DNA from 3 places in the Bacillus sp. GM2 genome. Region 1 is predicted to be linked to each of the others. Evidence: riboswitches for the same ligand, from Rfam matches in the RefSeq annotation. Region 1 holds a riboswitch; each other region holds the start of a gene.
What was found. A riboswitch is a leader RNA that binds a small molecule or an ion and turns the genes downstream of it on or off. The one in region 1 is predicted to bind S-adenosylmethionine.

Region 1 (10,035 bases):
CCGTGAAATTTTTGATTTTAAGCTCATAGCCTTTTTCTTTCAAAAGCGGCTTTGCTTCTTCAAGGATTTCAGCGTGAGGCGTCGGCGTCGCTCCGACTGTGATGACTTTGCTGTCTTTATCCCCTTCGCTGCTGGAAGATCCGCAAGCGGCCAAAACGCCTGCAAAAATGATGAATAAAGCTGTTAATAAACCTTTTTTCATGTTGATGTCCTCCCTAACGTTTGTCTAATTTATTTGTTATAAAATCCCCGATAAACTGGATGATGAACACAATAGCTAAGATGAAAATAGTGGCGATCAGTATAATATCGGGATTGTTCATCTGAAAACCGTTTACATAGGCAAGGTTCCCGAGTCCGCCTGACCCGATTGCTCCGGCCATCGCCGTCGAACCGATCAGTGCAATCGCCGTAACCGTAATGCCAGAGATCAAGGCCGGCATCGATTCGGGCAGGAGCACTTTAAATATGATCGTCGATGTTTTGGCTCCCATCGATTTCGCCGCTTCAATCACGCCCTTATCAACTTCGCGCAAAGCGATTTCAACCAGGCGGGCATAGAAGGGAGCGGATGCGATAATCAAAGCCGGAAGTGCGGCATTCGGTCCCAGGATCGTGTTCATTAAAAACTTTGTGAAACCGAGCAGCAAAATAATCAATATGATAAAAGGAATAGACCTGAACACATTGACGATTGCCGAGATGACACCGTTCACGACCCGATTCTGCCAAATGTTTCCTTTTGAAGTCAAATACAGCAGCATACCGAGAATCACTCCGATGATAAAAGCAAACAATAGGGAAATTCCTGTCATATATATCGTTTCATACGTTGCTTCCCACAGCTGCTCCATATCTACGTTTGGAAACAGTTTTTCAAACATTCGTGATCACCTCTGCTTCTACCTGGCGGCTCTTGATGAAATCGACCACGTCATTGACCTCGTTTTCACGTCCGTCGACATGTATGAACAATGAACCGTATGCACCGTCCTGAGTCTGCGAGATTTTGCCTTGAAGGATGTTGACTTCAACATCGAACTTCCGAATGATCTGCGTGATCAGCGGCGATTCGGCCGCTTCGCCGACGAAAGTGAGCTTGATCGTCCGCCCGGATGTCGTTTCTTCGAGGAAATGCTTCAGCGTTTCCTTTGTTTCCACCGGTTCTGTTACCTGCTGAACAAAGCGCTTTGTCATTTCTTCCTTCGGCTTGATGAAGACGTTCAGTACATCGCCTTCTTCTACGACCTTTCCGTTTTCCATGACGGCCACTCTGTGGCAGATTTTCCTGATGACATGCATTTCATGAGTGATCAGGACAATGGTCAGTCCGAGCCTTTCATTGATATCGGACAGAAGACCCAGAATCGAATCAGTCGTCTGCGGATCAAGCGCTGATGTCGCTTCATCGCATAACAGAACTTTCGGATTGTTTGCGAGCGCCCGTGCGATGCCGACGCGCTGCTTTTGGCCTCCGCTCAGCTGTGAAGGGTAGGCGTTTTCCTTGCCTTCAAGACCGACAAGCTTAATCAGTTCAGCGACTCTTTCCAGACGTTTTGCTTTGCTGACACCGGCGATCTCCAGCGGAAACGCAATATTGTCGCGCACCGTTCTCGACCATAACAGGTTGAAATGCTGGAAAATCACGCTGATTTCCTGCCTTGCTTTCCTCAGCTTCTTCCCTTTGATCTCGCTGATTTTTCTGCCGGCTACTTCAACCGTGCCTGAAGTCGGCTGTTCAAGTCCGTTCAAGAGACGGATCAAGGAGCTTTTTCCGGCTCCGCTATATCCAATAATTCCGAAGATTTCACCTTTTTTAATCGTAAGGGTGACATCTTGGACAGCATTGACATCTCCATGCTTTGACCGATAAATCTTTGAAACATTTTGAAGATTTATCAAAAGCCATCACCTGCTTTCTTGCTCAATTCTCATAGTTGTCTAAATTCCTGATCAATCAACGAAAAAAGCCTTTCTGCACACATGAGCAGAAAGGCTTTGGAAAAGTCTGGGCCTTTCTCTCATCTTTCAAAGCATAACGCTTCGCGTGAATTGGCACCATTTCAACACGTGTTGATGGTTGCCGGGTTTCATAGGGCACTTCCCTCCACCTCTCTGGATAAGAGAAACATATATTTATTTTTTGATTATTATGATCGGAATTCTTAAAGTAGGATATCATGCGAAAAAATAGTTGTCAACTATTTTTCGTAAGACAATCGTCCTACGGCGAAAAGAGACGAGCGTAAACGCCCGTCCCTGTCTGACTAATACACGGAATGTGCCGATTTTTTGAATTTTTAAAAAGTCTATGAATAAAGATCGCTGTTTTTAAAGAAGCCGTCCGTCAGCCATAAAATCGCTTCAAGCTTCAATAAAGCTCTAAAAGAGCCTTTTACTTTAACAGTGCCGCGCTGTACGAGATGCTGCAATGAAATGTCGCCATGAAGAAGGTCAATAATCTCGCTTTGCTCTCCAAAAAAGGTCAAATGAGCTTTTTCTACAGGAGAATATTTTTCCATTTCCCCTTTTTCGTTGATTGCTAACGTAAAAGCTTCTTTCTCTCCTTGAAACGTAATCAGCAAAGCCGTTGTAGATAATAGAGGTTTTAAAAAAAGAGCCTTGCCCTCTCTTTCTATCAATCCCATTTTCTCCAACTGTATAACCTCCTGTAAATTGGTCATACTTACAGATTCTCTGTCTGCTGCAGGAGTTCCTTTAGGAATTGCTCGACAAGTTTTTGCTGGTTATTTCCCGAGAAATATGTCAAAACCGCCCTTAATCCACAACATTTTGTTTAATCGTATCATATAAGTAGGAAACGGAGTGAAAAGCGTATTCTTTTTTGACGACTCGCCCTTTTTTGTAAAGGATAAAACACGGGACGCTTTCTATTTCCTGCTGTTTGGCAAATGACGGGGAGTAATTGAGATTGTTTTTATAAAAAGGAATGTCCTTCATCATTTCATCAACGACCTCCAGCATTCTTCCGGCCAGCTGACACGTTCCGCAGAACGGCGTGTATACATATAGAAGACAGGTCTCATGTTCAAGCCGTGTCAGCTCTTTTTCTTGAAGTTCTTGCATCTGTTAAACCGCACCTCAATACGTTTTATAATAAATATTTTGTATGTACCCGGATGTTTGAACGAAATAATACTTCTGCAACATGCTGACTCGGGGCGGAAGCGACTTCTTTGTATACCCTATCGATGTATAGATGCGAAGCTTGGGGGAGCTCCCTCATCAGCTGACGGCGGAGCTTTTCCCCTGATTCATCGGCATCCACCAGGATATAAACGTCTTTATCAAACAGCGTCTCGGCGAATTCATCGAGTTTTGCCTGGCTGATCGTTCCGTTTGTGCAAATGATGTCCACGGGCTCTTCGATGACATGCTTCACTTTTTGCTTATCTGATTTCCCTTCGACGATCATGACTTTTTCATTTTCCGGCATATGATCACCTTTAATGATTTACTTGTAAAAAAAGGCAGTGAATATTCACCGCCTGACTCGATTAACACCAGCCTTGGTGGTCATCACAGTCTACATATTTAGCATCCGGACCGCTTACGGTATCCGCCGTTTTGTAAAATCTTTCGTCTTGGAATGAATATCCAGATTTCAACTCGTATTGATCCTTGCCGGTCATTCGGCCGATCAGCTCATTCTCATGGTACAGCTGCATTCCGCCGTTTTTCAATCGGCTTTCCACATGTTCTGTAATATCAATACGTTCTTTTTTCAGCGTCAATTTGGACACCCCCTCTTGATATAGAGTATCCAAACGACACATGGCTATCCTGAATAATCCTTAGTCTTCTTTTATCATGTCCTCATATTGCTCGGCTGTCATCAGATTTTCGATTTCAGAAGCATCTGACGGCTCGACGATAATCATCCATGCCTTTTCATACGGAGACTCGTTGACGAATTCAGGGCTGTCTTCCAGATCTTCGTTCACTTCGACCACTTTTCCGTTGATCGGGGCATACAGCTCAGAAACGGTCTTTACGGATTCAACGCTGCCAAAAGGCTCGTCCGCTTTGATTTCGTCTCCCACTTCAGGAAGCTCGACAAATACGATGTCTCCAAGTTCGGATTGGGCGAAGTCTGTAATGCCGATTCTGACTTTATCTCCTTCTGTTTTCACCCATTCGTGTTCTTCTGAATAACGCAACTCTTTCGGTGTGCTCATGCTAACCCCTCCATAAAGTGTTTTAATCGATCCTACATTGAAGATATCATATTTTGATGTGTTATAACCAGTATGTCTTAAACTGATCTTCTTTAAAACCGACCGTTACTTTACTGCCGTCTGTCGTAATCGGGCGTTTGATCAGCATACCGTCCGAAGCCAGCAGTTCCAGCTGCTCATCTTCAGACATGCTTTGCAGCTTGTCTTTTAAACCGAGTTCGCGGTATTTTTGGCCGCTCGTGTTGAAAAACTTCTTCAATTCAAGCCCGCTTTTCTCGTAGAGTTCTTTCAGTTTTTCCTTGCTTGGCGGCTGTTCTGCGATATGTATCCCATTGATTTCTTTGCCGTGGTCTTCAAGCCATTTTTTCGCTTTGCGGCATGTCCCGCATTTCGGATACCAGTAAAAATCCAAAGCCATACATACACCCCTCTCATTTAATCGAGGTAATTTTAACACAGATCGAATGAAAAACCTAAAACCGTGCTCGATTCTATAACAGCTTAAAAGCCCCGCCTAAAGCAGGGCTTTTCGTTTAAACGATATATTTCTCAGCTTCAAAGACTCCCTTGGCTGCCTGGCGCTTTTTCTCAATGACGTTGACAGGCGTAAAGCGCGTCAATTTGCGGAGCGCGGACAGCATCATGCGCAGCGAATCGCCTGATTCCATCGCAATGAGCGACTCCTTGGCATGGCTTTCAATTTCCTGAAAAGCTTCCTGCGCAAAAATCTGTGTATAGAGAATTTTCTGGGCGTTTTTGTCTTCGCCGGTTGCCTGGATGGCTTTTTCAGTACGCAAAATAGCTGCTTCCATCGCGTAGACCTGGCTGACAATGTCGGCGATGTTAACGAGGATTTCCTGCTCATGGTCGAGCGCTTTTCCGTATTTTTGCGCGGCGAGTCCCGCGATCATGAGCGCGGTCTTTTTGGCGTTTCTCAGCAGATACTTTTCCTGTTCGAGAACGCCGTCACCTGGTTCTTCAGGCATGAGCATCATCAGTTCTTCCTGAAGCGCCTTTGCTTTCCCAAACAGAGGAAGCTCGCCTTTCATCGCTTTTTTCAAGTAGGTGCCCGGGACGATGAGACGATTGATTTCGTTTGTGCCTTCAAAAATCCGGTTGATCCGTGAATCGCGGTAAGCCCGCTCCACTTCGTATTCCTGCATGAATCCGTAACCGCCATGGATTTGGACGCCTTCATCAACGATATAATCAAGCGTTTCAGATCCGAATACTTTGTTAAGGGAGCATTCGATTGCATATTCAGCGATCGATTTTGCGACCTGGCGCCCGTCTTTTTGCTCTTCTTCGCTCAAGGTGCCCATTTTGTCTTCAAACAGCCCGACCGTACGATAGACAGAGCTTTCCATCGCATAAAGTTTGGCTGACATATTGGCGATTTTTTCCCCGATTAAGCTAAACTTTGAGATCGGCGTCTTAAATTGCTGGCGCTGATTGGCGTATGAAGCGGACAGCTCGATGACCCGTTTGGAAGCGCCGATTGTCCCGACAGCGAGCTTATAGCGGCCGATATTTAAAATATTGAAGGCGATGACATGCCCTTTTCCCGGTTCGCCTAAAAGGTTTTCTTTCGGAACTTGAACCTGGTCTAAGATGAGCGTGCGGGTCGAAGAGCCTTTGATGCCCATCTTTTTCTCTTCAGGCCCTGTGGAAACACCTGCGTAATCTTTTTCCACAATGAAGGCCGAAAAATGTTCGCCGTCTATTTTCGCATAGACGATGAAAACATCGGCAAAAGCTGAGTTTGTAATCCATTGCTTTTCACCGTTTAATATATAGTGGGTTCCCGCCTCATTCAAAACGGCCGTTGTTTTTGCCCCTAATGCATCAGATCCGGAGCCCGGCTCTGTTAAGGCATAGGCTGCAAATTTTTCCCCTGTTGCAAGGGACGGCAGATACTTTTTCTTTTGCTCCTCGGTTCCGAAAAATACGATCGGAAGCGTGCCGATCCCTACGTGCGCCCCGTACGATAACGAAAAGCTCCCCGCTCTTGAAAATTTTTCGGTGATTAACGCCGAGCTGATTTTATCAAGTCCGAGTCCGCCATACTCCTCAGGAACGTCAGCACCGAGAAGCCCGAGTTCGCCGGCTTTTTTCAGAAGCCTGACAGAGTGTTCGAAATTGTGCTCTTCAATTTCGTCGATGTATGGCAAAACATCTCCGAGAATATAATCTTCAGTCGTTTTGGCGATCATTTTATGTTCATCCGTGAAATCTTCCGGTGTAAACAGCTGATCAGCCGTCACCTCTTCGATCAGAAAGGCTCCGCCTTTTTTCATATGATCTTTTGTTTGTTCCATTGTTCCATCCCCCTTGTGATTAAACTAATTCGAATACCCCTGCTGCTCCCATGCCTCCGCCGATGCACATCGTCACAACGCCGAATTGCTCGCTTCTCCGCCGCATTTCGTGGATCAATGTCAGCGTCAGCTTTGTTCCCGTGCAGCCGAGCGGATGTCCGAGCGCAATCGCTCCGCCGTTGACATTGACTTTCTCTTCATCGATTCCAAGCGACCTGATAACCTGGATCGCTTGCGATGCAAACGCCTCATTTAATTCGAATAAACCGATATCCGACAGCTCAAGTCCCGCCATCTTCAGCGCCCTTGGGACTGCTTCCACAGGGCCGATGCCCATCACTTCCGGCGGAACGCCGCCGACTGCGAACGAACGAAATTTTGCGAGGGGCTTTAACCCGAGTGCGTCCGCTTTTTCTCTGTCCATGATCATCACTGCGGCAGCCCCGTCGCTCGTCTGCGAGGAATTCCCTGCCGTAACCGAGCCGTTTGCCGAAAACGCCGGTTTCAACGTTGACAGAACGTCTTTGGTTGTCCCCGGGCGTACACCTTCATCGGCAGAGAAAGTAAACGTCCGCTCCTTCAGGTTATGATGTTCATCCACTTCTCTGACGGTGACGTCCACCGGGACGATTTCATCTTCGAACTTTCCTTCCGCGATCGCCTTGGCTGCTTTTTGATGGCTGTTGACGGCAAATGCATCTTGGTCCTCCCTGGAAACGCCGTATTTGACGGCAACCTGTTCAGCTGTATGGCCCATTCCCATATAATATTCAGGAGCCGTTTCCGCCAGAGCCGCGTTCGGTCTGACGATATGACCCATCATCGGCACGATGCTCATCGATTCGGCGCCGCCTGCAATGATCGTGTCAGCAGCTCCAAGCATGATTTTTTCGGCCCCGTAAGCGATTGATTGAAGTCCTGATGAACAATATCTGTTGATCGTAACGGCCGGAACTGTGTGCGGCAGACCGGCAAGCGCGCCGATATTGCGCGCCATATTCAAGCCTTGTTCGGCTTCCGGCGTAGCGCAGCCGATGATTAAATCATCGATATTCCCTTCATAACCGCCCGCTCTTTTCAGCGTCTCTCTCACCGCATATGCGCCTAAATCATCGGGACGGACAGTCCTCAATGAGCCTTTTTTTGCTTTTCCGATCGGGGTTCTCGCCCCCGATACAATAACTGCCTCTTTCATTATTTTCCCTCCTAATTACGCAAAGGTTTGCCTTTCACAAGCATATGCTGCATTCTCGCCTGCGATTTCGGTTCGCTCACAAGGCTCAGAAACGCTTCTCTTTCCAAATTGAGCAAGTATTCTTCCGTTACTTCGGCGCCGAATGGAACTCGGCCGCCCGCGATGACAAACGCCAGTTTTTTCGCAATCTTCATGTCGTGTTCAGAGATGGCGCCGGAAAGTTTTAACGATTCAGCACCGAGCAGGAGCGCCGCATAGCCGGTTTCGCCCGTCACCGGAACTTTCTCTTTCACCGGCGGACGGTAGCCGCTTTCGGAAAGCGTCAGGACGAGTTTTTTAGCATCGTATAACAAGTGATCCTGGTTGATGCTGATTTGATCCTCTGCGGTTAAGATGTTCAGCTCTTTCGCTTCTTGAGCCGAAGTCGACGTTTTTGCAAGGGCAATTGTCTCAAACGTCTTGATGGCGGCCTCCTGGATGTCCGGTTTAACGCCTTCAGGCAGCCCCTTCAAGTAGTTTAAATAAAGCTCTTTATTGCCTCCGCCGCCCGGAATCAGACCGACGCCTGTTTCAACGAGGCCCATGTATGACTCGCTTGAAGCTTGAACACGGGCTGCAGGCAGACAAAGCTCAGTCCCACCACCAAGCGTCATTCCGAACGGAGCGGCGACGACCGGCCTGGTACTGTATTTCACTTTCATCATCGTCTCCTGGAACTGACGGATGATCATGTCAATTTCCATATAGTTGTCGTCTTGAGCTTCCATCAGCATCATCGCAAGATTGGCTCCGACACAGAAATTTTTGCCCTGGTTGCCGATCACAAGTCCTTTATAATTGGCGTCTACTTCCTCAAGAGCGAATTTCAGCATTTGGATGATATCGAAGCCGATTGCATTGCTTTTCGAATGAAATTCGAGCAGTGCAACATCATCGCCTAAATCGATCAAACTTGCCCCGCTGTTTTTCTTGATGACGCCTTTTGTTTCTTTGAGTGATGACAAATGGATCGTTTTCTTGTTTTCTTGAAGCGCCCTGTATTCGCCGCTTTCAAAACAGTAATAGAACGTCTTTCCGTTTTCCTTAATGTAGAAGGTCTCATGTCCTTTTGCGAGCATTTCCTTCACCCAGTCCGCGACTTTCCAGCCCTCAGCTTCAAGCTTTTGCACCGCGTTTTTCACACCGATGCTGTCCCACATTTCAAACGGCCCTTCCGACCAGCCGAACCCCCATTTCATCGCCTGATCAATCGCCGTTATGCTGTCAGCGATTTCCCCTGTCAGCTCAGCCGAATAGACAAGCGTCGGAGCTGTCATGTTCCAAAGAAGGCTTCCCGCTCTGTCATCTGAATAAATAAGCGCTTTCAATCTCGCTCCTGTGCCTTTCATTTGCTTGGCCGCTTCAAGTCCCGATGTTTTTAATGTTTGGCGTTTGCTGTAGGTCATCGTCATCGGATCGAGCTCAAGGATGTCTTTTCCTTCTTTTTTGTAAAAACCTTGTTTCGCTTTGCTTCCGATCCAGCCTTTTTCGAGCATTTGTTCAATAAATTCAGGCAGCCGGAAAACGTTTTTTTCTTCATCAGTGACTTGGTTATAAACATTTTTGGCAACGTGCGAAAATGTATCAAGCCCGACGACATCGAGCGTTCTGAAAGTTGCGCTTTTCGGGCGCCCGATCAGCGGACCTGTAATCGAATCGACTTCGCCTATCGTGTAGCCGCCTTTCAGCATTTCCTGAACCGTCACAAGCAAGCCATAGGTTCCGATGCGGTTGGCGATAAAGTTTGGTGTGTCTTTCGCTTCAACAACCCCTTTGCCAAGGACGTCTTCGCCGAATTTCTTCATAAAAGCCAGCACTTCGGGATCCGTTTCGTCAATCGGAATCACCTCAAGCAGCTTTAAATAGCGGGCCGGGTTAAAAAAGTGCGTTCCTAAAAAGTGCTTTTTGAAATCAGCGGACCTTCCCTCCGCCATCTGCCTGACGGAGATGCCTGATGTATTGCTGCTGACGATGCTTCCGTGTTTTCTGTATTGATCGACCTTTGAAAACACTTGCTTCTTGATCTCCAGTTTTTCGACAACAACTTCAATAATCCAGTCGGCATCTTTAATTTTTTCAAAATCGTCTTCCATGTTCCCTGTGGTGATACGGCTGATATTCTTCTTCGAAGTCAGCGGAGCCGGTTTTTGCTTTAGCAGCTTTTGTACGGCTGACTGTGCCAGCCGGTTGCGCACATCCGGGTCTTCAAGGGTGCGGCCTTTTTTTCTTTCCTCATCTGTTAATTCACGCGGCACCATATCGAGCAGTAACACAGGAATCCCGA
Region 2 (10,035 bases), 1.9 Mb from region 1:
AATAGAGGTGTTCGTCCATCAGCTGAAAAAGGTGAACTTTGCTGTATTCTTTGATCAAATGTCCGTTTTTGTCTGCGATGTACATGATATTGTACACACCGCTTTTTTTCTTAACGGCGACTGAACCGCATATGATATAGACACGGTTTGCTTTTGCCGTTTCCTGCAGCCATTTCTTCGTTTGCCTGCCTTCTTCATCTGCGATGGAGCCGAGATTTTTTAAATCATAACCCGTGGTCCACAGCTCGGGAAGGAGAAGGACATCCGCATTTCGGCTTTCCTGTTCGATCAGCTGCTCCGCTTTTTTAAAATTTTCAGAAGGATTGCCGTATGCGATATCGAATTGCAGGCATGAAATTGTCAGCTTCAATCTGGATCACCTCATTTTTTTCTTTACATTTTACATTTAACAATATATGATGATGGACTATCATTTCAAGAATTTTTCAAAAGCGGGTGAATCGTATGAAATTTGAGCTTTCAGATGTGTTGAAACAGCTGCCTGAGCAGTTTTTCGCTTCCTTGGTGAAAAAGGTGAATGAAAAAATCGCCGCCGGCCATGATGTCATCAATCTCGGTCAGGGAAATCCCGATCAGCCGACACCGGATCACATCGTTGATACAATGGCACAAGCCGTCCGCAACCCTGAAAACCATCAGTATTCCTCCTTTCGCGGCAGCCGTTCACTCAAGGAGGCGGCAGCCGCGTTCTATCAAAGGGAATACGGCGTAGAGCTCGATCCCGAACGTGAAGTCGCTGTATTGTTCGGCGGAAAAGCCGGTCTTGTCGAGCTTCCGCAATGTTTGTTAAATCCGGGGGATGCCGTGCTCGTTCCCGATCCCGGCTATCCCGACTACTGGTCGGGCGTTGAACTGGCAAGAGCGAACATGGAAACGATGCCGCTTACAGCGGACAATCAGTTTCTGCCTGACTACAGCCGGATTCCGAAGGAAGTGAAAGAAAAAGCGAAGCTCATGTATTTAAATTATCCGAACAATCCAACCGGTGCCCAAGCCACACCTGTTTTTTTCGAAGAGACTGTCCGGTTTGCCAAGTCGAACGGGATTTGCGTCATCCACGATTTTGCCTACGGTGCGATTGGCTACGACGGCAAGAGGCCTGTCAGCTTTCTCGAAACGGAGGGGGCAAAAGACACAGGAATCGAAATTTACACGCTTTCCAAAACGTATAATATGGCTGGATGGCGGGTTGGGTTTGCAGTTGGCAACGCCTCTGTGATCGAAGCGCTGAACCTTTATCAGGACCATATGTATGTCAGCCTTTTTAAAGCGGTCCAAGACGCCGCGGCAGCCGCGCTTCTATCAGACCAAGCGTGTGTCAAGGAGCAAAATGAGCGCTACGAAAAAAGGCGGGATGTATGGATTCGTGCGGTCCGTGAAATCGGCTGGCACGCGGATGCTCCGCAAGGTTCTTTTTTCGCCTGGATGCCTGTCCCTGCCGGGTATACATCCGAGGCTTTTTCCGATCTGCTTCTCGAAAAAGCGAATGTCGTCACAGCGCCCGGGATCGGCTTTGGCAAACACGGAGAAGGGTATGTGAGAGTCGGCCTCTTGACAAGCGAAGAGCGGCTCCGGGAAGCGGCTTCGCGTATTGCCAGGCTGAATATATTCAAAAAGACCGGCGACAGTCATTGACAACCGGGAGAAACGATGGGATAATTCAAAATAATTTATAAAATCAATATTCTTATCAAGAGCAGGCAGAGGGACAAGCCCGATGAAGCCCGGCAACCGACTTTTTAAGCACGGTGCTAATTCTTGCAGCTGACGCTGAGAGATAAGGATTCGAACCTGAAATGCGAAACCTCTTTTAGCTAAAGCAGCAAAAGAGGTTTTTTTATATGCATGAAGCAGGAAGGAGCTACAGAATGAGTGAACTTTTGGCAACATATGTTTTGACAGATCAAGGGTGTGACGCAGAAAAGCGGGCCGAGCAAATCGCGATCGGACTGACGGTCGGGTCGTGGACAGATCTGCCGCTCTTAAAGCAGGAACAGCTGAAAAAGCATAAAGGACGCGTCGTCAAGGTCGAAGAAACAGAAAGCGCGCGGGGGGAAAAACAGGCAACAGTCACCATCGCTTATCCGGAAGCCAATTTTACAAGCGACATTCCCGCTGTGCTGACGTCCGTTTTTGGAAAGCTGTCTCTTGACGGAAAAATTAAATTGGCGGATTTGGAGTTTTCACAGTCTTTTAAACAATCATTGCCTGGTCCGAAATTCGGCATATACGGGATCCGGAAAAAAATCGGCGAATTTGAAAGGCCGCTGCTGATGAGCATTTTTAAAGGCGTCATCGGCCGCGATATGGAAGACTTGAAGGAACAGCTCAGGCACCAGGCGCTCGGCGGAGTGGATTTGATCAAGGACGATGAAATCTTATTCGAAACAGGCAGTGCACCCTTTGAAAAACGAATCACGGAAGGAAAGAAAGTGCTTGAGGCAGCTTTTGAAGAAACAGGGCGCAAAACGCTGTATGCCGTCAACCTGACGGGCAGGACAATGGAGCTGAAATCGAAGGCGAGAAAAGCGGCCGAGCTCGGAGCCGATGTTTTGCTGCTGAATGTGTTCGCCTACGGGCTCGATGTTTTGCAAAGCCTTGCGGAAGACGACGACATCCCGCTGCCGATCATGGCGCACCCGGCAGTAAGCGGCGCACTCACTTCGTCGCCGCATTACGGTTTTTCCCATTCGCTCTTGCTCGGCAAGCTGAACCGGTATGCGGGTGCTGATTTCAGCCTGTTCCCTTCACCGTACGGAGGCGTTGCTCTGCCGAAGCGGGATGCGCTTGCCATATACGATGAATGCACGAAGGAAGACGTTTTTAAACCGACATTCGCCGTCCCGTCGGCCGGTATTCACCCCGGCATGGTCCCGCTCTTGATGAAAGACTTCGGCATTGACCATATCATCAACGCAGGCGGGGGGATTCACGGTCATCCAAACGGAGCGGCAGGAGGAGGAAGAGCGTTTCGGGCGATCATTGATGCCGTCCTGGAAGCGGAGCCTGTCGAAGAAAAAGCAAAGCGTTCTCCCGATTTGAAGCTCGCCCTTGAAAAATGGGGAAGGGTTGAGGTTTCTGTATGAGGCAGCCGCTTATCATTTGCGATTTTGACGGAACCATCACAACAAACGACAACATCATCAGCATTATGAAACAATTCGCTCCAGAAGAGTGGCTCGCTTTAAAAGACGGGGTTCTGTCCAAGGACATATCGATTAAGGACGGAGTCGGCAGAATGTTTCAATTGCTGCCGACAAGCCTGAAAGAAGACATTACGGCATATGTACTGAAACAAGCCGAGATCCGCCCCGGGTTTAAGGAATTGGTCTCTTTTCTGGATGAGAAGGGTCTTCCGTTTTACGTCGTGAGCGGAGGGATGGATTTTTTCGTCTATCCTCTGCTTGAAGGAATTGTCGAAAAGGAACGTATTTACTGCAATGAGGCCGGCTTCTCAGGACGCAATATCGAGATCCGCTGGCCGTATCCGTGTGACGGCGGCTGCGGAAATGAATGCGGCTGCTGCAAGCCTTCCATCATCCGCCGGCTGAAAGGCCGGGACGATTTTATTGTCATGATCGGGGACTCTGTTACAGATGTTGAAGCTGCCAAATGTTCCGACTTGTGCATCGCGCGCGATTATTTACTGCGGGAATGTGAGGGGCTCGGCCTGAAGCATGCGGGATTCGGCGATTTCCACGATGTAAAGCGAATACTTGAAGAGACCGCGGAGGTGAAAGAATGGATCCTGAGCAAAAACGGCACGAACTTGCCGAGGTAAAAAAAGAGCTTGCGGAAAGGGATTGGTTCCCGGCGACAAGCGGCAATCTGTCAATCAAAGTATCAGAAGACCCGCTGCGATTTCTCATCACAGCAAGCGGAAAAGATAAGCGAAAAGCGTCCGCGGAGGATTTTCTGCTGGCGGACGAAGAGGGGAGGCCGGCGGAGACCGGACATGCGCTGAAACCGTCGGCAGAGACGCTGCTGCACACCTGTGTCTATCAAAATACAAACGCAGGCTGCTGTCTTCACGTCCATACGATTGACAACAATGTCATCTCAGAGCTTTACGCAAAAGAAAAGCAAGTGACATTCAGAGGCCAGGAAATCATAAAGGCGCTCGGTCTTTGGGAGGAAAATGCGGAGGTTACGATCCCGATTATCGAAAACAGCGCTCATATTCCGGATTTGGCGGCGGATTTTGCCGGACACCTTTCAGGTGATTCAGGCGCAGTGCTGATTCGCAGCCACGGCATTACCGTCTGGGGAAAAACGGCATTTGAGACAAAGCGGATGCTTGAAGCGTATGAATTTCTGTTCAGCTGGCATTTAAAACTGAAAGCTTTGCAGGTTTACCACGTTTAATTAAAAAGGGGGAGAAAGCATGGCGACAATTCGGATCCATGATGAACAAAACACGACTATTGAAAAGCAGGAAGAAGTGGAACAATTTCTAAAAGGGCAGGAGGTCATTTATGAAAAGTGGGATATCACAAAGCTGCCGGCCGGCTTAAAAGAAAAATTCGATTTGACCGATGAAGAGAAACAGGAGATTTTAGACGTCTTTGCCGCTGAAATAAAAGACATTTCAAAACGCCGCGGCTATAAAGCGAGCGATGTCATCTCGCTTTCCGACCAAAATCCGAAACTCGATGAGCTCTTGAAAAATTTCAAACAGGAACATCATCATACAGACGATGAAGTCAGATTTATCGTCAGCGGCCACGGCATCTTTGCGATCGAAGGAAAAGACGGCACATTTTTTGATGTCCTCTTAAATCCGGGAGATTTGATCTCCGTTCCTGAAAACACCCGCCATTATTTCACGCTTCAGGAAGACCGAAAAGTCGTGGCTGTCAGAATCTTTGTGACGACAGAGGGATGGGTGCCGATTTATGAGAAAGAGAGTGTGAGCCGATAATGAAAAAGCGTCCGCGTGGACGCTTTTTTATTTGTTTCTGTCATAAAGGGCCTTGATGTGGCCTTCATGAAAGGAGAGATGCTGTTTTTCATTTTGATAGTATTGAAGACGGTCAAACACAGAGCCGGTGTGAAGCTCGAACTTATGGCCGTCCGGATCTGAGAAATAAATTGAATCTTTGTCGCCTTCATGCCGTTTTCTGCCCTTTAGCACGTTTACACCTAAATCGCGTAATTTCTTTTCCCAGAACGGCAAATCTTCCTGTTGAATCGAAAAGGCGATATGGGTGTAAGAGTCGTGGATTTCCTGTCTCTTAATGTCTTTCTCTTCGTTTAATGCGAGCCAGATGCCGTTCAGGTCAAAATAAGCGGTTTTCTCGGCCTTTACGAGCCACTTCGCATCAAACACCTTTTCATAGAATGAAATAGAGACGGACAGGTCAGAGACCGAAAACAAGAGATGATTGATACCGAGAATATTATTGTTTGCCATTGCCGTGTATTCCTTCCGTTAGATGTATTTCAAATCCGTCCAGCTCTTTAGTGATTTGCCTGAATAGAAAAGCGAGCACAGCCGCGTCATCAAGCCAGCCGACACCTGCGAGAACATCGGGAATCAAATCGACCGGAGACAGCACATAAATCAATGCCAGCGCGGCCAGTAAAATCGTTTTTTTCGGGAATAAGGGGAAGTCTCCCTTTCTCCAGGCTCTAAATGCCTTGAAAAACAATAAGAGGCCTGAATAGGCTTCTTTCACGGCAAAGATGGTTCGGAGCCTTGACACTGGTTTTTTCATCATTTAGACCTCCTTCTATCCGCATGAACTCTTTTAAAGGTGTTTGCCGTATTTCATCGATGGGTATTACACCTTTAATTCCACAAATCTATTATACTCGATTTCAAAATAATTTTTTGAAAAATAGGTTTACAAAATAAGTATAATCTGTAATAATGCTCAAGTACGCAAAATCTGGATGGTTCTAAGAAACGATATGTCGGTAAGGGGTGAAGCGTATGCAAAGTTATGTTGAAAAAGAAGCATTGCTCGTTTCTATCAGCAAGAAGCGGCAAATGATGGTTGAAGCCGCTGAAATCTATGGATTTACAGGGGATGAAACGATCAGGCGGAGCCAGGAGCTGGATCAATTAATTTATGAATATCAAAAACTGTCTATGAATGAAAACGCGTCTGACAATCTGCTTCAGGATTTTTTAGGCTGCATCGACTGTCTGACCGTTGAAAAATATACGGCATAGTGACTGAACGAAAAAGAGCTGCCGTGGAAGGCAGGCTCTTTGCAGGAACGGGGAAGCCTCAGTCAACCTGTTCCTTTGAAGTCGGCAGCGTAATCGTTACAGTCGTTCCTTTATGCTGTTCGCTTTCGATCTGAATGGTTCCCCCGTACATGGAAATGATGCGCTTGCACACGACAAGGCCGAGTCCGGTTCCTTTTTCCTTTGACGTGACAAAAGGCTGGAAAATACTCTCCATCAGTTCTTTTGGAATGCCTTCTCCGATATCCTTCACAATAATTTGCGCCTTCTCTTGATGATGTTCGATTTGAATGAGCAGCTTTCCGCCGTTTTTCATCGATTCAAGAGCATTTTTGGCGACGTTCAAGACAACCTGCTTAATATGATCTTTTTTACAATACACATAAGCCGGGTCTTCTCCGCAGTCTTGAAATTCCACTTCCACATTATATAAATTTGCCTCAGAATGAATAATCGGCATGATTTCGTCAATCATTTCGTTCATGGCGTTAAGCTGCCACTGCTCTGCCGTCGGCTTTCCGAGCACGAGAAACTCGCTGACAATCTGGTTGATCCTCCGGATTTCCTGGTCGATGATTGAGAAATACATTTGATCTTCTTTTGATTGATATTTTTTTTGCAGGAGCTGGATAAAGCCGCTGATACCTGTCAGCGGGTTTCTGATTTCATGAGCGGTGCTCGCTGCAAGGGTGCCGATTAATTCGAGCTTCTGCGCTTCATTTTGGGCGCGCTCCTGCTTGGTCCGCCGCTTCAGCAGCACATACTGGAGCATGAGGAACATAATATTCAGCAGAATGAAAATACTTAAAAATGACAGCAGAAGACTGTGAACGATTTCATCAAGCTGGACCGGTTCCGGATAAACTTCAAGCTTCCAGTCGATCTGATCCAAAAAAGCGTCGACGGTGCCGCCGTCCGGCTTCTCAGGAGGAGAATGGCCTGCCGTAAAGACAATCTGATTCTTCTGATTGAGAATTTTGATATAAAGCTCAGGGCTCAGGACGTTCATGATATTTTTCAGATAATCGACGCGGATCGAAGCCAGCAGAAAATTTGTCGTTCTGCCTTCGCTGTCATAGACAGGAGTAAAAATATTCAGCTCCAGCCTGTCCGACACTGTATGTATATCGTCTGTGATCACGGATTTTTTTGATTTTTCCGCTTTTTGCAGAATGCTCTTGTACGAAACCTTCTTTTTTTCTTTGACGGGGGACGTGCTCACCATGACATCGCCGTCTTTATTTAAAAGGTATAAAGCCGAAAAACGCGGTTCTTTTTTATACGTTTCCGTCAGGATTCGTTTGATATGCTGCTCATTAACAGGGTGGTTGAGGGCCGTGGCAAGGGAGCTGAGCCTTGCTTCTGTTTCGCCGATCAGGTAGTTGATTTGGTTGCGGTGAATATTGAGCATGAGAGTCGCAGTCTGACGGTGCTTTTCAGTGATATTTTCTCGTTCTTGTTCGTATACAAAAAAGCTTATAATGAAGGCGGGGATCATCACCAAGATCAAATAAAGCCTGACTTTCTTCCATAGATTTTTCAAATTGCGCATATTTTTACTCTCTCCCAATCGATACAGGAATAGGGGTATTATATCACTAGTGAGAGCCGATTTATAGAAAAGATAACCAATACCGTGAAAATAGGACACAATACCGGGGAATTTCCGGATATATCTATTTGATGTTCGATTCCTACTCATCATAACATGGTTTGAATGTTAACAGTTGACATTTTCCTCATAGTTTATTAATGTTTTCCTGTAGTTGTTTCTTTGGAGATGAGAGATATGAGTAATAGAGAACAGGAACAGTCCTTGAAATTATTTATTGTATTATCTCGAGCGTACAGATCCATTAATGATCATATGAATAAACATATTCATCATCATGGTCTGAATCCAACCGAGTTTGCCGTTTTAGAACTCCTCTATCATAAAGGGGATCAGCCCCTTCAGCAAATAGGGGATAAGATTCTTCTGGCGAGCGGGAGTATTACATATGTGGTTGACAAGCTTGAGCAAAAGGAGCTGATCGCGAGAAGAGCCTGTGCGACCGACCGCAGGGTGACCTACGCGCAAATTACAGATAAAGGCACCAAGCTCCTGGAGAAGATTTTTCCGGGTCATGCAGAAGAGCTTCACCACATGATCAGCGTGTTAAGCGATGAGGAGAAAGAAGCCTGCATCGAAATGCTGAAAAAAGTCGGACTGAACGCAAGAAATATTTATAAGGGCAAAGAATAAGGAAGCTGCCAAAAGGCAGCTTCCTATTCTTTTTTATTCAGGTTTTCCTGGCCGATCGGCAGGATGAGGATTTCAACACGTCTGTTTTTCCTTCTTCCTTCTTCGGTGTCATTTGAAGCGATCGGTTTAAATTCCCCGTAGCCTTTCGCACTGAATATTTTGGCGTCAAGCTTGGGATTTTCGATTAAAAGCCCCATGAAATTAACAGCCCGCATCACACTTAAATGCCAATTTGATTTAAATTGAGAATTTCGAATCGGCACATTGTCCGTATGTCCGCTGATTACGATATTGCGGGGCGGATTCAAGACGAGAAGGTCGGATACTTCCTTGGCCAGCGGAATGTCCTGCTGGCGGATCTCCGCTTTTCCGGAATCAAAAAAGATATTATCCTCGATGGAAAGAAGGAGGCCTTCGTCTGTCAGCTTCGTATTGACCTGTTTTTCAAGATTTTTCTCTTTAATAAACCGGTTGACCTGCTCCTGAATTTTTTTCAGCGACTGCTTGTCTTTTTCTTTTTGATCTTGAGAGAGATCTTTTGCTTGGTCAGGGCTTTTTCCATCTTCGGTTGTGCTATTTTTCGGCTCGGTGAAGCTGGAATAATCCATCATTCCTGTTCCGCCGGTAAATACGGCATTGAATGATTTAGACAGCATATCGAACTTCTTGGCGTCGATCGAGCTCATGGCAAACAGTACGATGAACAAGGCCAATAGCAGTGTCAGCAGATCGGCATATGGGATGAGCCAAGACTCATCCACGTGTTCTTCATGGTCTTTTTTGTGCTTCTTTTTTCTAGCCATTGCTGCTGTCTCCTTTGTCTCCTTCTGGGATGACGATGCTGGAGCGTTCGCTTGGAGAGACGTACATCAAAAGCTTTTGTTCAATGACTTTTGGCGCCTGGCCTTCCAAGATCGAAAGGATGCCTTCAATCATGACTTCGCGGACTTTGACTTCCTGTTTGGATTTCCGCTTTAATTTATTGGCAAAAGGATGCCATAGTACATATCCGGTGAAGATCCCGAGAAGGGTCGCGACAAAAGCGGCGCTGATCGCATGTCCAAGCGCTTCGGTGTCGCTCATATCCGCAAGCGCGGCGATCAGTCCGACAACAGCGCCCAAAACGCCGAGTGTCGGCGCGTATGTGCCCGCCTGGGTAAAAATGCCCGCTCCGACTTGATGCCTTTCTTCCATTGCTTCAACTTCTTCAGTTAAAACGTCCCTGATAAATTCGGCACTTTGGCCGTCTACTGCCATGCTCATGCCGTTTTTCAAAAATTCATCATCGATCTCATTTAAATTTGCTTCCAAAGCGAGAAGTCCTTCGCGTCTTGCGATTTGCGCCCACTCGGAAAACATCGGGATCAATTCGTTGATTTCGATCATCTTCTTCTCTTTGAACAAGATGCCGAAGAGTTTGGGAACTTTTTTGATCTCGCGGATTGGAAAAGCGATCACAACTGCTGCGATTGTCCCGACAAGGATGATCAGCCATGCCGCGGGATTGACGAGAACGGAAGGGCTGACACCTTTCATGACCATGCCGACACCTACTCCGATGATAGCTAAGATG
Region 3 (10,035 bases), 1.7 Mb from region 1:
AAAGTTTTCTTCTTTTTGATAATGGCCTGTCACGAAAGCAACGTTTGAACTCGCTTCCCGGTGTGTCACCGGAATGCCCGCATAAGCAGCGGCAGCTATTCCCGAGGTGATTCCCGGCACGATTTCAAAAGCAACCCCGTGCTCAGCGAGGGTTTGCGCTTCCTCGCCGCCTCTGCCGAATACGAAAGGATCGCCGCCTTTCAGCCTGACAACGGTTTTCCCTTTTTTCGCATACTTGACGAGAAAATGATTGATCGTTTCCTGTTTCATCATGTGGTAGTCCGGAAGCTTTCCGCAGTAGATGAGATCCGCTCCCTCCTTGGCGTGCTGTAAAATCTGTTTATTCACAAGCCTGTCATACAAAATGACATCGGCTGTCTGGATGGCTTTTAAAGCTTTGATCGTCAGTAAATCGGGGTCTCCAGGACCTGCCCCAACGATATATACTTTCCCCATCTTAGATCTCCCCCGATCTGATCAACGTCTTCTTCAATTCATTATAAATCATAAAGAAAGCGTTTGGTGCCTGAAAATATCACAAAAACCAAACGTTTTCTTTATGAAATAGGAAAGTGCATGTGCAGCACTTTCCTATTACCCGCATTTTATTTCGTTTGATCTTTCACGTATTGGACGAGCTGATTTTTGCACTCTTCCCGGTTATGTGCGCCTGTATCAAGGACAAGCTCAGGCGTTTCAGGCTCTTCATAAGGCGAATCGATCCCCGTGAAAAATGGAATTTCTCCGTTTCTCGCTTTTTTGTACAAGCCTTTCGGGTCGCGCTCCTCGCACGTCGCCAAATCGCATTTCACATAGACCTCGTGAAACTCATCTTCCTCGACGAGCTGTCTGACAAGCCCTCGGTCTTCTTTAAAAGGGGAAATGAACGCCGTAATGACGATCGTCCCCTGTTCGACAAAGAGCTTCGCGACCTCGCCGATCCGGCGGATGTTTTCCTTCCGGTCTTCATCGGAAAACCCGAGGTCCTTGTTCAGCCCGTGCCTGACGTTGTCGCCGTCGAGCACCGTGACCTGGTAGCCTTGTTCAAACAACTCACGCGCTGCAGCGTTGGCAATCGTTGATTTTCCTGAACCGCTCAAGCCCGTCAGCCAAACGATCGAGCTTTTATGTTTATTTTTCTCATGATATTCCCGTTTTGTAATGGACGCTTCATGCCAGACAATACCTTTATTTACCAAGAGATGCTCCCCCTTAAGAAACCCCGGCCGTTAAGCCTTTGATTAATGTTTGAATGACTTCTGGACGGCTGAATGTGCTCGGCGGGAACTCGCCGTTTCTCAGCATGCCCCTCACCTTTGTGCCGGACAAAATGACATGATGTTCTTTGCTGTGAGGGCACGTTTTCGCCGTCGCCATTGAACCGCAGACATTGCAGTAGAAGCTGTGTTCGAATTTCAGCGGCGTAATGCCGATCTCTTCCGGTGCGAACTGATCGAACAGCTCCTGCGCTTCATATGTGCCGTAGTAATCGCCGACTCCGGCATGGTCTCTTCCGACGATAAAGTGCGTGCATCCGTAGTTCTTTCTGACAAGCGCATGGAAGATCGCTTCCTTCGGCCCCGCATAGCGCATCGCCGCCGGAAAAACGCCGAGAAAGACGCGGTCTTTCGGATAGTAGCCGTCAAGCAGCACCTGATAGCTTTCCATGCGGACATCAGCCGGAATATCGTCTGATTTTGTTTCCCCGACGAGCGGATTGAGGAAAAGGCCGTCTACCGTCTCGAGCGCCGTTTTTTGAATGTATTCGTGCGCTCTGTGAACCGGATTTCTCGTCTGGAATCCGACAATCGTTTTCCAGCCGAGTTCTGCGAATTTTTTTCTTGTTTCCAGAGGTTCGAATGTGTGCGCCGGGAATTGCTTGACGCTCCGTTTAATGAGAGTGATCGGCCCGCCCACATAAACGCTGCCGCGGTCAAACAATTTTTTGACGCCCGGATGTTCGAGTTCGTCGGTTTTATAGATATTGACGGCTTCCGTTTTCTTGTCCGGCGTATAGATATCTTCGATCTCAATGACGCCGTAGGTTTCCCCATTATAGGTAAGGCGGACGGTGTCACCCGCTTTTAAGCTTAAAGCTTTTTGCTCGTCAACAGGCAGAGTGATCGGAAGCGTCCATACTTCGCCGCTTGATAGTCTCATATTTTCGAAAACGGACAGATAGTCTTTCTCTGTCATAAAGCCTTGGAGCGGGCTGTACGCACCGATTCCGATCAGCTCCAAATCTGAAAAAGCCATTACATCAAGCTCAATTTCATGTGCGATGTGTTGAAAATCGTATGCTTCATTGACGCGGTTAACCAATACACCGCCGTGTGGTGCTAAACTCATAAACTTGTTTCCCCCTACTTTGTGTTTAAATTCCTCCGCCTTGTTCATGGACGGAGCTGTGCTCTTTTTTGACCGCTCTCATCAGGCTGATCGTTCCGACAGATGCCAGCAGAACGCTTGTGACAACAATAAGAGCGTAGTAGTCTCCTTTTAATAAAAGGCTGACCAGCATATAAGATAGGCTTAATGAAAGGAACGGCGAGACGACCCATACTTTCAGCATCGTTTTGACCACTTGTTTATGAAAGACGTTGCCGCCGTTTTTTGCCATTCCCATCCCTATAATAGAAGATGATGTGACTTGCGCAAGCGGAACCGGTAAACCGAAAATTGAACTGGTAATGACAAGCCCGGCCCCCGTTCCGGAAAGGATGATTCCCTCTCCTTTTGAAAACCTCGTAATCTTTTTGCCGTTTGTTTCAAGAACGCGCCTGCCCAGTAAAAGGGCGCCCAGCGCGACAAACAGCCCGCCGTAGAGCGTTCCTTCCCCGACTGTCAAAACATGCGCCGCCACCAGAGGTCCGACAGCATTTGCGACATTGTTCATGCCTGCTGAGAAGGCTTCAAAAAACCCGGTGATCAACAGAATCACCGCCAAAACCTTTGCTTTCTTTCCCGAGGCTGGACGTTTGATCGTTTTTTTCATGATGTTTGCCACCGCAAATGTAAATGTAAAAGCGACGATTGGTACAACGACCCAAAATGAGACGATGATAAGCAAAGATTTCACATACAAAACCTGGTAAGCGACACCTACTCCGACAACAGATCCGACCGTCACTTCACTTGTCGAAAGCGGGATGCCGAGTACATTTGCGATAAAGAGCGACAGTGCCGCCGATCCGATAATAATGCAGACGATTTCAAGCGAAATCACCCGTTCGGGAATGATGCCTGAGCTGATCGTTTTCACGACGTTTCCTCCGCCGATGACAGCGCCCGAGAGAACGCCTGCTGCACAGATTATTAGTGCGTGAAACTTCTTTTTGACGGCTTCAGATCCATAGGCGATTCCCATTGAAGCAGCTGCACCGCTCGCTCCGATATTCATCGCAAAAAACATGCTAAATAAAATGGCGGCAAGTTCCATGACTCATCTCCTTACTCGTGTAATCCACATTCTGTTTTAGCCGATCCGTTCCAGCGGCCTGATCGAAGATCATCCATTGTGAAGGCCGGAGAGGTGCACGGAGCGCAGCCGATGCTCGGGTAGCCTTGATCATGAAGCGGATTGTACGGGAGATCGTGCTTTGTCACATATCTCCAAATATCCTTCCACGTCCAATGAATGAGCGGACAAACTTTGATAGACTTGAATTTTTCGTCTTTGTTCAAAAAGTTCGTTTTGCTCCGCCCGGGCGATTGCTCGCGGCGCAGGCCCGACAGCCACGCCGGGTAGCCTGAAAGCGTCTCGCGGAGAGGAATGACCTTCCTCATTTCACAGCAGGAATTCGGAGCGGTCTTCCATAGTTCGTCCCCATATTCTTTCGCCTGCTCTTCGACGGTAAGCTCCGGTGTTTTCATGATAATCTGAAGGCCTGGATATCGTTCTTTGACAGCGTCGATCGTTTCATACGTTTCTTTAAAATGAAGTCCCGTATCAAGAAAAACGATGACCGCATCTTTTTTCACCTTATAAATCAAATCGATCAGGACGATTCCCTCAATTCCGAAGCTGCACGCATATACAAGCTGATTTCCGTAATGTCCGTACGCCCATTTCAAGACGGACAGCGCTCCTTTATAAGAGTCATCTTCCTGAAAAGAGATATTCGGTTCCTCCCATGTGCTGTAAGTAAAAATTTTCGGTTCCCCCTTTTTTCGCCAACAAAAAAACGGCTTCCAGCAGAAAAAAACTGTGAAAACCGCCTCTAGTTTGTCTAGTCAGCTATTTCAATCTTATTTTTTCATTTTTTTCGATTTGAATGACTTTGCCGTCCTGAACAACGAATGTGATCGATCCGTAATTCATGTCTTTCAGCATGTCTTTCATTTTGATGATCACCTTTTCAAGCTGTTCATCTGTCTTCACTTCTAGCTCCTCCTCTGCCCCTAAAAATTAAAATCTTTCTTCCAAATTTGAAAGAAAGACGAGGAACTCCGCTATTCCTTATCTCTCAAAATGAGGGCATTTTGCTGGAAGTAGCACCTTACGCTTCACACGCAGGTTGCCGGGTTTCATCGGACCAGTCCCTCCACCGCTCTTGATAAGTTTGCTTTTGTTATTTTAAAATTTTAGCACAATTCGAACAAAAGTCAACCCGACTTTTTTTATAGGATTAATAAAAAATAAAAATAATCCGTTTTTACTATTTTTAAATCTGTAAAAAGACGCAAAAAAGCCGTTCTCCCATTAGGAGAATACGGCTTTTTTCATTAGTCCATCCAAGACTTGCTTTCAGGGTCTGTCTTCCATTCTTTCAGTTTGGCGGCATCCTGTTCGCTGATATATCCGCCGGCAAGCGCAGCCTCTGTCAATGTATCGTAATCAGTCAGCGTGCGGTATTCAACGCCCGCTTCGCTGAAGGCGGCGGCGGCTTTAGGAAGTCCGTAAGTGAAAATGGCGGCGACACCGAGCACTTCGCATCCCGCTTCTGTGAGAGCGGCTGCCGCTTCAAGGACGCTTCCTCCCGTTGAAATTAAATCTTCAATCACAACAACTTTCTGTCCTTTTACAACGGCGCCTTCAATTTGGTTTCCTTTGCCGTGCGCCTTCGGTTTGCTTCTGACGTAGCACATCGGCAGGCTCAGCCTGTCGGCGGCAAGCGCGGCATGGGGGATTCCCGCAGTTGCCGTACCGGCGATCATTTCGGCTCCGGGAAACTTGTCTTGAATCAGTCCGGCAAGCCCTGAAGCTATATCATCCCTTACTTCCGGATATGAAAGCGTCAAACGATTGTCGCAGTAGATGGGCGACAGGATGCCGCTCGCCCATGTAAACGGCTCGTTCGGGCGCAGGAAAACCGCTTTGATTCTTAATAAATGGTTTGCAATGTCTGTTTTCATGCCTTCGTTCCCTCCCACTCATGTCCTATTCTTCTGTAGGCTGACACAGGATCTTCCGCCTGGGTAATCGAACGGCCGACAACGATCGCCGACACGCCTTTTTCCCTTGCGTAGCCAGGCGTCGCCACCCGGACCTGGTCGTTGTTTTTGTCATCCGCCATGCGAATTCCGGGTGTCACGGTCAGAAAATCTAAAGACGCGGCCCGGTAAATGTGTTCGGCTTCATGGACGGAGCAGACGACTCCGTCAAGTCCGCTTTTTTCAGCCAGCTGGCTGTAGTGAACAACTGTATCGAGAAGCGGCGTTTCAATCAGCAGCTCATGCTGAAGCATTTCAGAAGAGGTGCTTGTCAGCTGGGTCACAGCAATTAATAAAGGGCGTTTCCGGCCTGCCGGAGTCCCCGCTTCAAGGCCTTCAAGCGCCGACTCCATCATTTGCTTTCCGCCTGCTGCGTGCACATTGACAAGGCTGACGCCAAACCCCGCCAGCCTTTTCATCGCCTTGTATACGGTCGTTGGAATGTCGTGGCATTTTAGATCGAGGAAAATGCGGCAGCCGCGCTCCTGCAACTTTTCAAGGATGGCCGGCCCTTCCTGATAAAAAAGCTCCATGCCCACCTTCACGAAAAGCTCTTCTCCATGAAACCGGTCCAAAAACGCATATGTTTCCTGTGCTGATGCAAAATCAAGCGCGATGATGGGCGGCGTATGTTTCATCCTTCCAGCTCCTTCCGATACACTCGTTCAACGAACGGTATCCGTATTTTTCTAAAACGCGCGGCAAGTCGGCGATGATTTCGGGACAAACAAACGGATTAACAAAGTTTGCCGTACCGACGGCGACTGCGCTCGCACCCGCCAGCAAAAACTCAAGCACATCTTCCGCTGACTGGACACCGCCCATGCCGATGATCGGAATGCTGACTTTCTGGCTGACTTCATGCACCATTCTGATGGCCACCGGTTTAACGGCAGGGCCTGATAATCCGCCGGTTTTGTTCGCCAAGATCGGCTTTCCCGTTTTTAAGTCGAGCCGCATCCCGATCAGCGTGTTGATCATCGTCAAACCGTCCGCTCCCGCTTCTTCTATGGCAAGAGCGATGTCGGTAATGTTCGCGACATTCGGCGACAGCTTCACATAGACGGGAACGCTCGCAACCTCTTTCACCGCTTTCGTCAGCTCACTGGCCATTTCCGGCTGCGTACCGAAGGCGATACCTCCCGTTTTCACGTTAGGGCAGGAAATATTCAGCTCGAGCGCATGAACGTTCGGCGCTTTGCTGATTTCTTCAGCCACTTCAACATAATCGTCGATCTGCGAGCCGGCGACATTGGCGATAATCGGTGTATCGAACTGTTCGAGCCACGGCAATTCGCGTTCCATGACAGCCTCTAATCCCGGATTTTGCAGACCGATGGCATTTAGCATGCCGGCTTGTGTCTCGGCGACGCGCGGCGTCGGATTCCCGAAGCGCGGTTCGCTCGTCGTCGCTTTAATCATGATCGCACCGAGACGTGAAAGATCGTAAAAGCTCGCAAATTCTCTCCCGAATCCGAAGCAGCCTGAAGCCGGCATGATCGGATTTTTTAATTGAAGGCCCGGCAAATTGACTTCAAGGATCATAACAGCACCTCCTGAGCTTTGAAAACAGGGCCGTCAAGGCATACCTTCACATAAGACGTTTCGCTTTCTTCCGTATGGCAGACACAGGCAAAGCAAGCGCCGATCCCGCATCCCATGCGCTCTTCCATCGACAGATAAACCTCTTTATCCGGATAGCGCTGTTTTAAAGCTTTCAGCATCGGCGTCGGTCCGCAAGCCATTATGCAGTCAAACTGAAGCCCCTCGTTTTCAATGATATCTGTAACAAACCCCTTTGAACCTCGGGTGCCGTCTGCGGTTGCCACATACACCCGGCCGAAACGGCTGAATTCCTGTTCGTAAAAGACATCTTTTGCAGAAGCAAATCCTAGCACATGGATCGCGTGCACCCCTCTATTTGTCAGCTGTTTGCTCAGCTCGTAAAGCGGCGGAACACCGATCCCCCCTCCGACGAGAAGAGCCGTTTTCCCCGGTTCAAGCGATTCAGCCGGAAAACCGTTGCCGAGCGGACCAAGGACATCGATCTGATCTCCTTCCTGTTTTAATGACAGGAGGCTCGTGCCTTCCCCATCCTTGCGAAAGATGATGGTCACCTGCCGTGTGGCTTTGTTGACAGCGGCGATACTGATCGGCCGCCTCAAAAGCGGCGTGAGGGAATCTGAGACCTTGATGTGAAGGAACTGGCCGGGAGCGCCGCAAACTTCGGCAATCTCCCCTTCCAGCACCATTTGATAAATATGATCCGCGATACACTTGTTTGAACGGACTGTCATATACCCTTTTCTCATCTGACGGCCGCCTTTTGCTCGATTTTAATCGCCGGCATATGATCGGCGCGGAAGCTCATGCTTTCAAGCACCCGCAAAATCGCTTCCGCCGTATCAAGGGATGTCAGGCAGGCCACGCCGTTTTCAACGGATTCGCGTCTGATTCTGAAGCCGTCCCTTGCCGGCTGCTTCCCTTTTGTCAGCGTATTGACGACGAACTGCGCTTCCCCGTTTCGAATGACATCAAGGAGATTTGTGCCTTCTTCGCCGATTTTCCCGACAGTTTTAACAGGTACGGATGCGTCTCTTAAATAGCCGGCCGTTCCTTCCGTAGCCAATATTTTATAGCCGATCGCATGGAACCGCTTGGCGATCAATAGTCCTTCCTCTTTATCTTTATCAGCAACTGTCAGGAGAACGGAGCCGTAGTTCGGAATTTGGATGCCTGAAGCGATCAGCCCTTTGTATAGCGCTTTTTCCAAAGTGCTGTCTTTGCCCATGACTTCCCCGGTCGATTTCATTTCCGGTCCGAGCGTGATATCCACTCTTCTCAGCTTTGCAAACGAGAAGACCGGCACTTTCACATATACGCCTTCCTGCTCTTTTTGGAGGCCTTCTGTATAACCCATATCAGCAAGCTTCCCGCCGAGAATCACTTTTGTTGCGAGATTGGCCATCGGTATGCCGGTGATTTTGCTGAGAAACGGCACCGTGCGGCTCGACCTCGGGTTGACTTCAAGGACGTAAACCTCATCTTTTGAAAGGACAAACTGAATGTTGAGCAGGCCGACGATGTTTAAGCCTTTTGCAAGCGTAATCGTGTATGCTTCAATCTTTTTCTTGATGTCCTCTGAAAGGGATTGCGGCGGGTAAACGGCAATCGAATCCCCCGAGTGGACGCCCGCCCGTTCGATGTGCTCCATAATCCCCGGAATGACGACCGTTTCACCGTCAGAAATGGCGTCCACTTCAATTTCTTTTCCGGTCAAATATTTATCGATCAGGACAGGGTGCTGCGGATTGATTTTCACTGCATTCTCCATATAATGGAGAAGCTCTGCTTCCTGGTAGACAATTTCCATCGCACGTCCCCCAAGTACATACGATGGGCGGACAAGCACCGGATAGCCGATGTTTGCTGCGATTTCAACGGCGCCTTCCACAGATGTCGCCGTTTTTCCGAGCGGCTGAGGTACATGCAGCGTTTCAAGCGTCTGTTCGAACTTGTCGCGGTCCTCGGCGCGGTCCAAATCTTCAAGGGATGTTCCGAGAATAGCAACGCCCCGCTCCGCGAGCTCGTCGGCAAGGTTGATCGCAGTCTGTCCGCCAAACTGAACGACGACGCCTTTCGGCTGCTCCAAATCGATGATATGCATGACATCTTCAACAGTAAGCGGCTCAAAGTAGAGCTTGTCGGAGATGCTGAAGTCCGTTGAAACCGTCTCAGGATTGTTGTTGATAATGATTGCTTCATAGCCGGCTTCTTTGATCGCCCAGACCGAATGCACGGTCGCATAATCGAATTCGACCCCCTGGCCGATCCGGATCGGACCCGAGCCAAGAACGATGACGCTGTTTTTGTCCGTTCTGACCGATTCGTTTTCTTCTTCATACGTACTGTAGAAATACGGTGTCTCCGATTCAAATTCAGCCGCGCATGTATCAACCATTTTATAAACAGGCATAATGCCTGCTTCTTTTCTAAGATCATAAAGCTTTCGTTCAGACATCTCCCAGAGAAGGCTGATAAAGCGGTCTGAAAAACCGAGCTCTTTCGCTTCTTTTAAAAGACCGAGGTCGCCGCGCCCGGCTTTCAGCTTCTCTTCAAAGCGAATGATTCCCTCAAGCTTGTGCAGGAAGAACAGGTCAATTGCCGAAAATTCGTGGAGATCGCTGACTGTGTATCCTCTTCTAAACGCTTCGGCCAAGTAAAAGAGCCGTTCGTCTCCCGCTTTTTTAATCCGTTTTTCAAGCACTTCATTCGAGATCTCACCGGCATCTTTCAGTTCCAAGTGGTAGACATCCGCTTCAAGAGAACGGACCGCTTTAAGGAGAGATTCCTCCCACGTTCTTCCGATCGCCATCACTTCGCCCGTCGCTTTCATCTGTGTGCCGAGCCTGCGGTTTGCCGATTCGAATTTATCAAACGGCCAGCGCGGTATTTTTGAAACGACATAGTCGAGTGCAGGTTCGAAAGATGCGTACGTTTTTCCTGTAACAGGATTCATCATTTCGTCAAGAGACAAACCGACGGCAATTTTGGCGGCAAGCTTTGCGATCGGATAGCCCGTCGCTTTTGAGGCAAGCGCTG

Region 2: another riboswitch for S-adenosylmethionine. It lies ahead of mtnW (2,3-diketo-5-methylthiopentyl-1-phosphate enolase); the one in region 1 lies ahead of metN (methionine ABC transporter ATP-binding protein MetN).
Region 3: another riboswitch for S-adenosylmethionine. It lies ahead of ACVC9U_RS10650 (YezD family protein); the one in region 1 lies ahead of metN (methionine ABC transporter ATP-binding protein MetN).

Annotation. Positions count from the first base shown of each region.
Region 1 covers NZ_JBRKSZ010000007.1:177,347-187,381, reverse strand. Annotated here, with positions in the region: gene metQ (methionine ABC transporter substrate-binding lipoprotein MetQ) at 1-202, opposite strand, end outside; gene ACVC9U_RS01730 (methionine ABC transporter permease) at 216-884, opposite strand; gene metN (methionine ABC transporter ATP-binding protein MetN) at 877-1,902, opposite strand; SAM riboswitch class I at 2,019-2,126, opposite strand; gene ACVC9U_RS01720 (SCP2 sterol-binding domain-containing protein) at 2,310-2,657, opposite strand; gene ACVC9U_RS01715 (thioredoxin family protein) at 2,779-3,087, opposite strand; gene ACVC9U_RS01710 (toprim domain-containing protein) at 3,113-3,457, opposite strand; gene ACVC9U_RS01705 (YusG family protein) at 3,519-3,755, opposite strand; gene gcvH (glycine cleavage system protein GcvH) at 3,816-4,199, opposite strand; gene ACVC9U_RS01695 (arsenate reductase family protein) at 4,261-4,617, opposite strand; gene ACVC9U_RS01690 (acyl-CoA dehydrogenase family protein) at 4,733-6,517, opposite strand; gene ACVC9U_RS01685 (acetyl-CoA C-acetyltransferase) at 6,537-7,712, opposite strand; gene ACVC9U_RS01680 (3-hydroxyacyl-CoA dehydrogenase/enoyl-CoA hydratase family protein) at 7,724-10,035, opposite strand, start outside.
Region 2 covers NZ_JBRKSZ010000007.1:2,099,479-2,109,513, reverse strand. Annotated here, with positions in the region: gene ACVC9U_RS11710 (carbon-nitrogen family hydrolase) at 1-370, opposite strand, end outside; gene ACVC9U_RS11705 (pyridoxal phosphate-dependent aminotransferase) at 466-1,656, shown strand; SAM riboswitch class I at 1,706-1,805, shown strand; gene mtnW (2,3-diketo-5-methylthiopentyl-1-phosphate enolase) at 1,890-3,107, shown strand; gene mtnX (2-hydroxy-3-keto-5-methylthiopentenyl-1-phosphate phosphatase) at 3,104-3,802, shown strand; gene ACVC9U_RS11690 (methylthioribulose 1-phosphate dehydratase) at 3,763-4,386, shown strand; gene ACVC9U_RS11685 (1,2-dihydroxy-3-keto-5-methylthiopentene dioxygenase) at 4,406-4,942, shown strand; gene fosB (metallothiol transferase FosB) at 4,970-5,434, opposite strand; gene ACVC9U_RS11675 (YkvA family protein) at 5,421-5,738, opposite strand; gene ACVC9U_RS11670 (aspartyl-phosphate phosphatase Spo0E family protein) at 5,957-6,199, shown strand; gene ACVC9U_RS11665 (PAS domain-containing sensor histidine kinase) at 6,258-7,769, opposite strand; gene mhqR (MarR family transcriptional regulator MhqR) at 8,007-8,462, shown strand; gene motB (flagellar motor protein MotB) at 8,486-9,265, opposite strand; gene motA (flagellar motor stator protein MotA) at 9,258-10,035, opposite strand, start outside.
Region 3 covers NZ_JBRKSZ010000007.1:1,898,959-1,908,993, forward strand. Annotated here, with positions in the region: gene cobA (uroporphyrinogen-III C-methyltransferase) at 1-456, opposite strand, end outside; gene cysC (adenylyl-sulfate kinase) at 606-1,199, opposite strand; gene sat (sulfate adenylyltransferase) at 1,213-2,349, opposite strand; gene ACVC9U_RS10640 (inorganic phosphate transporter) at 2,375-3,439, opposite strand; gene ACVC9U_RS10645 (phosphoadenylyl-sulfate reductase) at 3,451-4,152, opposite strand; gene ACVC9U_RS10650 (YezD family protein) at 4,238-4,354, opposite strand; SAM riboswitch class I at 4,457-4,563, opposite strand; gene pyrE (orotate phosphoribosyltransferase) at 4,726-5,355, opposite strand; gene pyrF (orotidine-5'-phosphate decarboxylase) at 5,352-6,071, opposite strand; gene ACVC9U_RS10665 (dihydroorotate dehydrogenase) at 6,040-6,975, opposite strand; gene ACVC9U_RS10670 (dihydroorotate dehydrogenase electron transfer subunit) at 6,975-7,745, opposite strand; gene carB (carbamoyl-phosphate synthase large subunit) at 7,742-10,035, opposite strand, start outside.